Regions from separate parts of the Qipengyuania sp. MTN3-11 genome, predicted to be linked through region 1. Evidence: predicted binding sites of a transcription regulator. Region 1 holds the regulator's gene; each other region holds the start of a gene.

What was found. Region 1 encodes LexA, which represses DNA repair genes until DNA is damaged. Its sites were predicted from a motif close to GTTCCNCNCTTGTTCT; they were not measured.
Region 2: the regulator LexA is predicted to act here: its motif matches at 2,393-2,408, upstream of uvrA (excinuclease ABC subunit UvrA).
Region 3: the regulator LexA is predicted to act here: its motif matches at 2,425-2,440, upstream of recA (recombinase RecA).

Annotation. Positions count from the first base shown of each region.
Region 1 is NZ_BTGM01000004.1:248,646-252,855, reverse strand. Features, by position in the region: gene ACGHN1_RS14035 (ComEC/Rec2 family competence protein) at 1-1,270, shown strand, start outside; gene lexA (transcriptional repressor LexA) at 1,289-1,984, opposite strand; gene moaC (cyclic pyranopterin monophosphate synthase MoaC) at 2,224-2,697, opposite strand; gene trpC (indole-3-glycerol phosphate synthase TrpC) at 2,852-3,640, opposite strand; gene trpD (anthranilate phosphoribosyltransferase) at 3,637-4,210, opposite strand, start outside.
Region 2 is NZ_BTGM01000001.1:1,374,720-1,378,929, reverse strand. Features, by position in the region: gene uvrA (excinuclease ABC subunit UvrA) at 1-2,382, opposite strand, end outside; gene ACGHN1_RS06650 (lysozyme) at 2,758-3,576, shown strand; gene thpR (RNA 2',3'-cyclic phosphodiesterase) at 3,598-4,140, shown strand; gene ACGHN1_RS06640 (hypothetical protein) at 4,137-4,210, shown strand, end outside.
Region 3 is NZ_BTGM01000001.1:1,399,508-1,403,717, reverse strand. Features, by position in the region: gene alaS (alanine--tRNA ligase) at 1-342, opposite strand, end outside; gene ACGHN1_RS06770 (glutathione S-transferase family protein) at 426-1,052, opposite strand; gene recA (recombinase RecA) at 1,288-2,346, opposite strand; gene ACGHN1_RS06760 (response regulator) at 2,463-4,210, opposite strand, start outside.

The sequences.
Region 1 (4,210 bases):
CGCGGGGGGCTACTTCCTCGCGCTCAAGCTGCTCGCTCTGTGGCCCTGGCTGACCCTCCGGATCCGATTGCCGCTGGTCGCCGCCGGGGTGGGGGCGATGGCCGGGATCGGTTACACCTTGCTGACCGGGGCCGAGGTGCCGACAGTGCGCAGCTGCGTAGGCGCGGTCCTGGCTCTCATCGCCTTGGCGCTGGGGCGCGAGCCGCTGTCGATGCGGATGGTTGCGGTGGCGGCAATCGTGGTGCTCATGCTGTGGCCGGAATCGCTCGTCGGCCCCAGCTTCCAGATGAGCTTCGCCGCCGTCATTGCGATCGTGGCACTGCACAACGCTGCGCCGGTGCGCGCTTTCCTCGCGCCCCGGGAGGAGAGCTGGCTTCGCTGGTTCGGCCGGCGCATGCTGATGCTGTTCCTCACCGGGCTGCTGATCGAGATCGCGCTGACGCCGATCGTGCTGTTCCATTTCCACCGCGCGGGGCTCTACGGCGCGTTCGCCAACGTGCTCGCGATCCCGCTGGTGACCTTCGTCTCGATGCCGCTCATCGCCTTCGCACTGCTGCTCGACACCATGGGCATCGGCGCGCCGGTGTGGTGGCTGGTGGGGCTGTCGCTCGACCTGCTGCTGGGGCTCGCCCATTTCACCGCAGCGCAGCCGGGCGCGGTGAAGCTGGTGCCGCAGATGGGTCTCGGCACGCTGTTGCTGTTCGTGGCGGGCTCGCTGTGGCTGGCGCTGTGGCGAGGGCGGCAGCGGTTCTGGGGGCTTGCTCCGGCCGGCATCGGAGCCGCGCTGCTGGCGGCGACCCCGACCCCCGACGTACTGGTGACACGCGACGGGCGGCATGTCGGGATCGTCGGCGAGGACGAGCGCCTGCTGGTCCTGCGCGAGAGCCGGAGCGATTATGCGCGGGACAATCTGAGCGAACTCGCCGGGGTAGCGGCCGAACCGCTCCCTCTCGACCAGTGGCCGGGTGCGCGTTGCTCGCCCGAATTCTGCGTGCTGACGCTGGAACGGGCGGGACGCGGGTGGACGCTGCTGATGGCGCGCAGCAACGAAATGGTCGAGGAACGCGCGCTCGCCGCAGCCTGCGACAGGGCGGACATCGTCGTCGCCGACCGCTTCCTTCCACGAAGCTGTCGCCCGCGCTGGCTGAAGGCCGACCGGCGCTTCCTTCAGCGCGAGGGCGGGCTGGCGATCTATCTGGAACGGCCACGGCTCGTGACGGTCGCCCAGTCCCAGGGCGCGCATGGATGGTGGCGCGACGCGTCGCGATAGCCGCCTTGGGCGGCCGCCTCAGTGGTAACGCCGGAGGAGCCCCGCCAGCTTGCCCTGAACCTGCACCTGGTCCTGACGATAGACCTGCGGCGCATAGGAGGAGTTGGCCGGGTCGAGCGTGATCGAACTGCCGTTGCGGCGCAGATACTTGAGTGTCGCTTCCTCGTTTTCCACCAGCGCGACGACGATTTCCCCGTCACGGGCGGTGTCGGTCCGGCGGATGAGCGCGAAGTCGCCATCGAAGATCCCGGCCTCGATCATCGAATCGCCCGAAACCTCGAGCGCGAAATGCTCGCCGGGGCCGAGCAGCGCTGCGGGAACCGGCAGGCTGGACTGTCCCTCGATCGCCTCGATCGGGGCACCGGCGGCGATCCGTCCGTGAAGCGGGATGTCGATCACATCGTTCGCCGGTTCGGGCGCGACCGCCTTGGCCGTCAATGCCGCCGCCATTGCGTCGTTAGCGGGCGTCGGCGCCGATGCACGAGGCGCGCTCACCGCATCTTCGGGCAGCTTGACGATCTCCAGTGCGCGCGCCCGGTTGGGCAGCCGACGAATGAAGCCGCGCTCTTCCAGCGCCGAGATCAGCCGGTGCACGCCGGACTTGCTCTTGAGATCGAGCGCCTCCTTCATCTCCTCGAAGGATGGGGAGATGCCGGTCGCCTCGAGCCGGGTCTGGATGAAACGGATCAATTCGTGCTGCTTGGCGGTCAGCATTGTGCGCGCTCCTCGGGTCGCCGTGTTCGCCGCTGCCGACAGTGATTGTGGACAAGGCTGTGAACGAATGTGGAACAAGTAAGCAACACAATTCGGGAAGTCAAGCGATCCCGCCATTTCCGAGCCAATAGCACGGAACAGGCGTTCTGGATTTGACCTCTCGCGCCTCGGCAGGCCGATCGGTCAGGAGATCCGCCGATGCGCGTACGGGTGGAGTTAGTCGAGCGCAGCGGGTTCCTTCATGGGTCCGCGCGCCATTCGCCCGATTTGCCGCCGCTCTTTTCCAGCAGGCGGATGTCCTCGACCACCATCGCCCGGTCCACGGCCTTGCCCATGTCGTAGAGCGTCAGCAGCGCGACCGAGACCGCCGTCATGGCCTCCATCTCGACTCCGGTGCGGCCGGTGAGCGAGGCGGTGGCGGTGGCGCGGACGGCGCCCTCCTCCTGCGCGAGATCGATCGACACCGCATCGAGCCCGAGCGGGTGGCACATAGGGATCAGCTCGCCGGTCTTCTTGGCCGCCATGATCCCGGCGATCCGGGCGGCGGCGAGTGCGTCGCCCTTGGCCCCCGGTCCCTCGGTCAGCGCAGAGAGCGCGGCGGCGCTCATCCGGATGCGCCCGGTCGCGACCGCCCGGCGGGCCGTGGCCGGCTTGCCACCGACGTCGACCATCCGCGCCGCGCCCTCTTCGTCGAGGTGGGTGAGGCCGCTCACGGCAACGAAACCCGTGTTGGACATGGACCGGGTGTTACACGGTCCAGGAATAGAAAATTCGGGGCACTACGGCGGGTTTGCCGGATGAAGCGGGGTTGGGTGGCGAGCATCGTCATGCCCGGCCTGTGCCAGAAGCGCGCGCTGTAGGACAGCCTCAGCCGTGCAGCAGGCGACGGGTGGCCGCCTCGACATCGTCCTGCCGCATCAGGCTTTCGCCAACGAGGAAGCTGCGCACACCGGCATCTGCGAGACGCAGGCAATCGGCGTGGCTGGCGATGCCGCTTTCGCCGACCACCAGCGCATCGTCCGGCATCAGCGCTGCGAGCCGTTCGGTGGTGGCGAGATCGGTGCGGAAGGTCCTGAGGTCGCGATTGTTCACGCCGATCAGTCGTGATCGCAGGCGACCAAGGGCGCGTTCAAGTTCGGTTTCGTCGTGCACTTCGACGAGCACGTCCATGCCGTGGTCGAGGGCGGCAGCCTCGATCTCCGCCATCGCTGCGTCTTCGAGCGCGGCAACGATCACCAGCACGGCGTCGGCGCCGAGCGCCCGGGATTCCGCGACCTGCCAGGGATCGACCATGAAGTCCTTGCGCAGAACCGGCAGATCGCAGGCGGCGCGCGCGGCGAGAAGGTAGTCGTCGTGCCCCTGGAAATAGGGCGCGTCGGTGAGGACCGACAGGCAGGCGGCACCGCCGGCGGCATAGTCCCGCGCATGCGCTGCGGGATCGAAATCCTCGCGAATCAATCCCTTCGAGGGCGAAGCTCGCTTGATTTCCGCGATCAGTCCGAAGCCCGAGCGCTGTTTCGCGTCGAGTGCGGCGCCAAAACCGCGCGGCGCGGTCTGCATCTGCGCCGCCTGCTCGAGATCGGCGAGCGTTCGCGCCTGCTTGCGCTCTTCGACCTCGACCCGCTTGTTGGCGCAAATCTCCGTGAGCTTGCTCACCGCGTCATCTCGATCCAGTCGGCGAGCAGGGCGCGCGCACGGCCCGAACCGATCGCCTCGCGCGCCAGCTCGGTGCCCTCGACCCAGTCTTCCGTTTTGCCGGCGACGATCAGCGTGGCGGCGGCGTTGAACAGCACGGCGTCGCGATAGGAGCCGGGAGCGCCGTTCAACAGGGCCTCGAGCGCCCGGGCATTGTGCTGCGCGTCGCCGCCGCGGATCGCCTCCACCGGGGCATGGGGAAGATTGGCCTGAACCGCGACCACGCGGCGCATCTCGAAATCGTCGCCGCTTACGTCGGCGAGCTCGTTGCCGCTCGCCAGGCTGAGCTCGTCGAGCCCCTCGTCGCCCGAAACGATGAAAGTGCGTTCGGTCCCCAGCCGGGCCTTCGCCGCCGCATAGATGGGGACATAGGCCGGCCGGGCGATGCCGATGAGCTGGCGTTCGACCATGGCGGGATTGGACAGCGGACCCATCAGGTTGAAGATCGTGCGGATGCCGAGCCTCTGGCGGATGGGCTGGATGCGCGCCATCGCCGGGTGGTGGTTCTTGGCGAAGAGGAAGCAGATGCCA
Region 2 (4,210 bases), on a different contig from region 1:
GCAGGTCACGTAGACGTCGGGCAGGAAGTGCATCTCGATCTTGATCAGCCCGTCGCCCTGGCACGCCTCGCAGCGGCCGCCCTTGACGTTGAAGCTGAAGCGCCCCGGCTTGTACCCGCGCGCCTGCGCTTCGGGGAGGCCGGCGAACCAGTCGCGGATCTGGGTGAAGGCGCCGGTGTAGGTGGCGGGGTTGGAGCGCGGGGTGCGGCCGATGGGCGACTGGTCGATCTCGATCACCTTGTCGCAATATTCGAGGCCGGTGACCTTGTCGTGCGGCCCGGCGATCACCCGCGCGCCGTTGAGCGTGCGCGCCGCGGCGGCATACAGCGTGTCGATGGTGAAGGACGATTTGCCGCTGCCGGACACGCCGGTCACGCAGGCGAAGGTGCCGAGCGGGAGGCTGGCGGTGACGTTCTGAAGGTTGTTCGCGCGCGCGCCGTGGACGGTGAGCTCTTTGCCGTTGCCCTTGCGGCGGGTGGCGGGGACGGCAATTTCGCGGCGGCCGGTGAGGTAGTCGGCGGTCAGCGACTTCTTCGACTTGAGCACCTGCTTGAGCGTGCCCTGCGCGACCACCTCGCCCCCGCGCACGCCCGCGCCGGGTCCGAGGTCGACGACGTGGTCCGCCTGGCGGATCGCGTCCTCGTCATGCTCGACCACGATCACGGTGTTGCCGAGATCGCGCAGGCGCTTGAGGGTTTCGAGCAGCCGGTCGTTGTCGCGCTGGTGGAGGCCGATGCTGGGCTCGTCGAGGACGTAGAGCACGCCGGACAGGCCCGAGCCGATCTGGCTGGCGAGGCGGATGCGCTGGCTCTCTCCGCCCGACAGCGTGCCGGAGGTGCGGTCGAGGTTGAGGTAGTCGAGACCGACGTTGTCGAGGAAGCCCAGCCGCTCGTTGATCTCCTTGAGGATCGCGCGGGCGATCTGCTGCTGGGTGTCGCCGAGATGGTCGGGCAGCGCGAGGAACCAGGCCCTGGCGTCGCTGACGCTCATCTTCGTGGGCGTCGCGATGTCGGTAGGGCCGTCCGGCCCCGGAACCTTCACCGCCAGCGCCTTCTCGTTGAGCCGCTTGCCCCCGCAGGTCTCGCAGGGCTGCGCGGTCTGGAACTTGCTTAGCTCCTCGCGCATCCAGGCGCTCTCGGTCTGGAGCAGGCGGCGGTTGAGATTGCCGATCACGCCCTCGAACGGCTTGTTGACGGTGTACTGCTTGCGCCCGTCCTTGAAGGTCAGCGGCACGCGCTTGCCCTTGGTGCCGTGGAGGATGATGTAGCGGTTCTCCTCGCTCAGATCCTGCCAGGCGGTGTCGAGCGCGAAACCGTATTCCTTGGCGAGGCTGGCGAGCACCTGCATGTAATAGGGGCTCGGCGGGTTGGACTTGGCCCAGGGCACCACCGCGCCCTTCTTGAGGCTCAGCGCCTCGTTGGGGACGACCAGCTGCGGATCGAACAGCTGCTTTTCGCCGATGCCGTCGCAAGTCGGGCAGGCGCCCTGCGGCGCGTTGAAGGAGAACAGCCGCGGCTCGATCTCCTCGATGGTGAAGCCGGAGACCGGGCAGGCGAACTTTTCGGAGAAGACGATGCGGTTGGGCGGCAGACCCGCGCCTTTCATCGCGCCGCCTACCCCCGAACCATTGGCACCCTCGTCCTCGCGCCCCGGCACCACGCCGTCGGCCAGATCGACATAGGCGAGCCCTTCGGCCAGCCGCAGCGCGGTCTCGAAACTGTCGGCGAGGCGCGTTTCCAGCCCTTCCTTCACCGCCAGCCGGTCGACCACCACCTCGATGTCGTGCTTGAACTTCTTGTCGAGCGCCGGGGCTTCCTCGATCGGATACATCTCGCCATCGATGCGCACGCGGGTGAAGCCCGCCTTCTGCCATTCGGCGAGTTCCTTGCGGTATTCGCCCTTGCGTCCGCGCACCACCGGAGCGAGCAGATAGAGGCGCGTCCCCTCGGGTAGCGCCATCACCCTGTCGACCATGTTCGAAACGGTCTGAGCTTCGATGGGCAAGCCCGTGGCAGGGCTGTAGGGAATCCCCACCCGCGCCCAGAGCAGGCGCATGTAGTCGTAGATCTCGGTCACCGTCGCCACGGTCGAGCGCGGATTGCGGCTGGTGGTCTTCTGCTCGATGCTGATCGCGGGGCTCAGCCCGTCGATATGCTCGACATCGGGCTTCTGCATCATCTCGAGGAACTGGCGCGCATAGGCGCTCAGGCTCTCGACGTAACGCCGCTGCCCCTCGGCGTAGATGGTGTCGAAGGCCAAGCTCGACTTGCCCGAGCCCGAGAGCCCGGTGATGACGATCAGCGAGTCGCGGGGCAGGTCGATGTCGATGCCCTTGAGATTGTGCTCCCGCGCGCCGCGAACCGAGATTTTGGTGAGTGCCATGAAGTTCCGTGTTCCGCTTTCGTTCGGGAGTGTCAAGGGCGGGTTCATCCCACCTGCGCCAAGCAGATGGGGCCGGTTCGCAGCTACCGCCACCCCCGACGCCGAGATTGATAGGCAAACGGCGATTGGCCTTCGATCCGCCCCCCTCGTCCGATGAGTCGTGGACCTTTTGGCTCGGCTTGTCCGTTATTTGGGTGAGACCGGGGCCAAGCCGAGCTTCGATTGCGGCAGACCGCGCGAAATCGGCACGGCCCTCCAGAAGTTACCGAGGTACGAGCAAGAATGTCATCCAATCCGAGCGAGAAAGCGCCCGAAGATCGACGAATGCCCGGCAGTAATTCGCCTGCTTCGGCGGCCAATGCACGTATTCGTCAGATGATGAAAGACCTCGACACGCCTCTCGACGCCGTGCCGAGAGCCGACAATGCCATCCGCGATCGAAGGTTTCGCGAGGCGCGACGGTTGCATGACCGCGAGCTCAAGAAGCGCCAGCGCAGCGATCTGAAACGCGCGCGCGATGCTGCGCGACGGGTGTTCAACGTCAAGCCGTCGATCTCGAGCCGCAAGGCAACGACCGCCCTGCTCACCGCGGGCGCGGTCGGGCTCGCCGCCTTCACCGGACCGGGGTTCAGCCGGGGGAGCCTCGACCCCAATTCCATCGAACTGACCGATGCCTTCCATGGCGAGCGGATGCCGGCACCGTTGCTCAAGGCCAGCGCGAAATTCAAAAAGGCGCTGATCGAGGAGGAAGGCGTTCGCTACGTCGTTTATCGCGACGTGGCCGGCTATCCCACCGTGGGCGTCGGCCATCTGATCGACGAAGGCGACAATCTGCGGGTCGGGGATCGGGTCAACAAGCAGCAGGTGCTCGATTTCCTCGAAGGCGACCTGATCGAGGCGGAGGAAGGCGTCCGGCAGTTGGTGGGCGATCTTCCGCTTCACCAGCACGAATTCGATGCGCTGGTCGATCTGGTCTACAACGTCGGATTGGGCAATGTCTCGGAGAGCGAGAGTCCGCGCCTGAATGCAGCGGTGCAGTCGGGCGACTACCGCCGGATCGCGTCCGAACTCGACTACACCCATGCCGGGGGAGAGGTCGCCCGCGGGCTGGAGTTCCGCAGCGACCGCAGGGCGAAAATCTTCCTCGACGCGCATTACGAGAACCCGCGCGGTGCGCTTCGCTCCACCGCCTGACGAACGCGAGGAGGCCCTGCCATGTCGCATCGGCTGTTCGTCGCCATACGTCCTCCCGAATGTATCCGCGACGCGTTGATCGACCGGATGGAAGGGCTCGAAGGTGCGAACTGGCAGGGCGAGGACCAGCTCCACCTCACGCTTAGATTCATCGGAGACGCAGATGGCCCGCTGGCCGAAGACATCGCCGAAAGTCTCGCAACCATCGGCATGGAATCCTTCACGCTCGCCTTGGCGGGGGTCGGCCATTTCGAGCGACGCGGGCGACCGCACACGCTGTGGGCAGGCGTCATGGCGTCAAAGGAGCTGCTGGCGCTTGCGGACCGGGTCGAAAGTGCGTGCCGGCGCGCCGGTTGCGCACCCGAAACCCGCAAATTCGCCCCGCATGTCACCATCGCCCGCCTCAACCGCTCGACGGTGCCGATCGGTCAGTGGATCGCTCGCAACGGCGATCTGCGATCGGAACCGTGGGCGGTCGAGGCCTTCACGCTCTACGAAAGCCACCTCGGCCGCGGCGGCGCCCTTTACGAGCCCGTGGTCCGCTACCAATTGAAGCCAGCATGATCCGCACGTCCCGCACTACCTGTCTCGCTCTCGGCTTCGCGGCCGCCGTCGCCGGCTGTTCGCCGGTTGC
Region 3 (4,210 bases), on a different contig from region 1:
CAGCAGGGTCCAAGCGTGATGGATCGCCTGTTCCTTGAAATAGTCTCCGAAGCTGAAATTGCCGAGCATCTCGAAGAAGGTGTGATGCCGGGCCGTGTAGCCGACGTTGTCGAGATCGTTGTGCTTGCCGCCGGCGCGCACGCATTTCTGGGCGCTGGTCGCGCGCTGCGCGGGCGGAGCTTCGAGCCCGGTGAATGCGTTCTTGAAGGGCACCATGCCGGCGTTGACGAACATCAGCGTCGGATCGCTGTAGGGCACCAAGGGCGCGCTCGGGACCTCGACATGGTCGGCCCGCGCAAAATAGTCGAGGAAGGCGCGGCGGAGTTCGTTGGTCGAGGTCATGGTGGCCAGTTAGGCAATGGCGTGCGGGGCGACAAGCAAGGAAAGCCGCTCACAGTTTGCGGCGTGGTGATCAGGCGGCGGCCTTACCAGGCAAAATAGGGTCCGGTTTTCTGGCGTGCACGCTGCCAAGCGTCCCGGGCATGGATCTTCTCGACGAAAGCGGCGAGTTTCGGCGCCTTCTCGGCATAGCCCTGCATGACCGCGATCTCGGCGGGAAAGCTCATCATGACATCGACCGCCGTCCAATCCTCGCCGATGAAATGAAGGTTTTCGCCAATCCGCTCTTCGGCAAATTCGATATGTGCGGCCAGTTGCTCCTCGATACGAGGAAAAAGCGGCGCCGCGCCCTCGCCCAGACGGCCGAAGTATATCTTCAGCATGACCGGGACGAAGAAGCTGCTCTCGGCGAACTGCATCCATTCGGCGTGGGCTATCCAGTCGTCCGAGCCATATCGGGGGACCCAACGATCGCCGCCGTAACGGACGCAAAGATACTCGATAATCGCGCCGCTCTCCGAAATCGAGCGACCGGCGTCCTCGATCACGGGGGACTTACCAAGCGGGTGAACGGCCTTGAGTTCGGGAGGCGCCAGATTCGTCTGCGCATCGCGCTGATACGCGACGAGTTCGTAGTCGACACCCAGCTCCTCGAGCAGCCAGAGGATGCGCTGCGAGCGGCTGTTGTTGAGGTGGTGGACGATAACGGTCACGCGCGTTCTCCCGGTGGCGATTCGAGATCGATGCTAGAAGCGCACACACCGGCGATCCAGAAACTTGCGCGCAAGGCGCGGAAAAGCCGGTGCGGTTGGGAAGCCTTCGCAAGCGACGGCCCCGGCACGCACCGGCTTTCCGTGTGTTCGGGAGCGAACGGCCACGGTGGGGACAGTGGCTCCATAGCGACCGGCGAGAAATAAGCCGGGCGCGCTCCCGCTTGAGAAGATCCGATCAGTCGTCCGCGTCCGGACCGGTCATCATCTCCTCGGCAACCTCGTCGGTCCGGCCGCGTATGGCGGCTTCCAACTTGGCGCAAACTTCGGGGTTTTCCTTGAGGTAGACCTTGGCGTTTTCGCGTCCCTGGCCGATCCTGATGCTGTCATAGCTGAACCAGGACCCGGATTTCTCCACCACACCGGCCTTGACGCCGAGGTCGAGGATCTCGCCGATCTTGGAAATGCCCTCGCCGTACATGATGTCGAACTCGACCTGCTTGAACGGCGGGGCGACCTTGTTCTTGACGACCTTCACCCGGGTCGAGTTGCCCACCACGTCGTCGCGATCCTTGATCTGCCCGGTGCGGCGGATGTCGAGACGGACCGAGGCATAGAACTTGAGTGCGTTGCCGCCGGTGGTGGTTTCCGGATTGCCGTACATCACACCGATCTTCATCCGCAGCTGGTTGATGAAGATGACCATGCATTTGGAGCGGTTGATCGAGCCCGTAAGCTTACGCAGCGACTGGCTCATCAGCCGCGCCTGCAGGCCGACATGGCTGTCGCCCATCTCGCCCTCGATCTCGGCCCGCGGCACCAGCGCCGCGACCGAATCGACAACCAGCACGTCGATCGCGTTCGACCGCACCAACGTGTCCGTGATCTCGAGCGCCTGCTCGCCGGTATCGGGCTGCGACACGATGAGCTCGTCGATATCGACACCAAGCTTCCTGGCATAGATCGGATCGAGCGCATGTTCGGCGTCGACGAAGGCCGCCGTGCCCCCGGCCTTCTGCGCCTCGGCAATCACATGCAGCGCCAGCGTGGTCTTGCCCGAGCTTTCCGGGCCGTAGATTTCGATCACGCGGCCCTTGGGCAGGCCGCCAATGCCAAGCGCGATGTCGAGACCGAGCGATCCGGTCGAAATCGATTCGACATTCATCGCTTCCTTCTGGCCCAGCTTCATCGCCGAACCCTTGCCGAAAGCGCGATCTATCTGCGCGAGCGCGGCATCGAGTGCCTTCTGACGGTCCACGTCGTTTTCCTTGTCTACGAGCTTGAGATTGGCCGCCATCGCATCACCTCCACCGAATGACCAGAGCCGGGTGTCGACTCATCAACGATGACACCCATGTATCGGGTTTGTTCCTGTAGAACAAGTGGGGAACGAAGATTTATTTTCAAACCAAATCAAGCGCCCTCGCGCACCTGCTCGCCGAGCACCTCGGCGACCTTGGCGTTGATCTGCTGGACACTGAAGGGCTTGGGAATGAAATGCATGTTGTCGATGTCGATCTCGCTGCGCAGATGCTCTTCGGCATAGCCGGACATGAAAAGGATCGGCAGGTTCGGCTTCACCTTGCGGATGTCGCGGGCCATGGCGGGACCGTCCTTCACCGGCATTACGACGTCGGAGACGACGAGGTCGAACTCGCCCTTGCCGTTGGCGATGATCGCCAACCCTTCCTCGCCGTCGCTGGCGGTGGTCACGGAATAGCCTGCCCTGGTGAGAGCGCGTTCGGCGACGGCGCGGACCATGTCCTCGTCCTCGACGAGCAACAGGCTCGCGCCACCCGACCATTCGCTCGCCCGCTCGTCTTCGACCGGGTCCTTGCGGGCAGGTGCGGGCACCTCGCCCTTGTGCACCGGGAGATAGACCGTGAACCGCGCCCCGGCGACCCTGCCGTCCGATCCGGTGACATTGTCCGCGAAGATGAAACCGTTGGACTGCTTGACGATGCCATAGACGGTCGAGAGGCCTAGCCCGGTGCCCTTGCCCTGTTCCTTGGTGGTGAAGAACGGCTCGAAGATCTTGTTGATCACCTGTTCGGGTATGCCGCCGCCGGTGTCCTGAACGATCAGCACGGTGTAATCGTCCGCCGGCATGATATCGATGCCGAGCTTGCGCACATCGCGCGCGGACACGCGCCGGGTCGCGAGAGTGAGCCGGCCCTTCCAGTCCGATCCGGCCCGCGCGCCATGCCCGTGCATCGCGTCGCGGGCATTCACCGCGAGATTGATGATCACCTGTTCGAGCTGCTGCGGATCGGCCCGCACCGGGCCCAACTCGCGATCGTGCCTGATAGAGAACTCGACCTTGTCGCCCATCAGCCGCTTGAGCAGCTGGCTGACCTCGCTGACGACATCGGGCAATTGCAGGACGACGGGGCGCAGGGTTTGCTGGCGACTGAAAGCGAGCAGCTGGCGGGTCAGCGAGGCGGCGCGGTTCGAATTCGCCCTGATCTGCTGGATGTCGTCGTAATCGCTGTCGCCCGGCGTATGGCGCAGGAGCATCAGGTCGCAATAGCCGATGATCGCGGTCAGCACATTGTTGAAATCGTGTGCGACGCCGCCGGCGAGCTGGCCGACGGCCTGCATCTTCGTCGCCTGGGCGACCTGACGGCGCAGGCGCTTTTCCTCGGTCGAATCCGACAGCGACAGCAGCACCGCCGCATCGCCCAGCCCGCGCACTCCGGCAAGGCCGATCGAAACCGGTTCCTCGCGGTCGTTGGCGAGACGTACCGCGATGTCGCCGCTCGCGGTCGCGCCGCGAGCGAAGCGGCGCACCGTATCGGCAAACGGACCCTTGTCCTCCCGAACCACGAGATCGGAGGGGAATTGCGGCAATCCAACCTGTTCGCGCTCGACCGCGCGGAGGAAGGCCTTGTTGGCGAAGAGGAAGCGACCGTCGCGGTCGGTCAGCGCAAGCCCGAGGGGAAGTGCCGACAGCAGCGCTTCCAACTGCGGCACGGAAGCCTTGCCACTGGCCTCCCACCCTCCGCCGAAGCCCACGCTGCTGTCGATCAGCAGCATGACCGAGGGTCTCGTTTCAACGCCTTCGTCCGGGGAATCGCCGGCGTCGAGCGGGATATGAACCAGCGTCTGAGGCGATCCCTGCTGCCCCTCGCGAGCGAAATAGATACGGTCGCGGTCGTCGG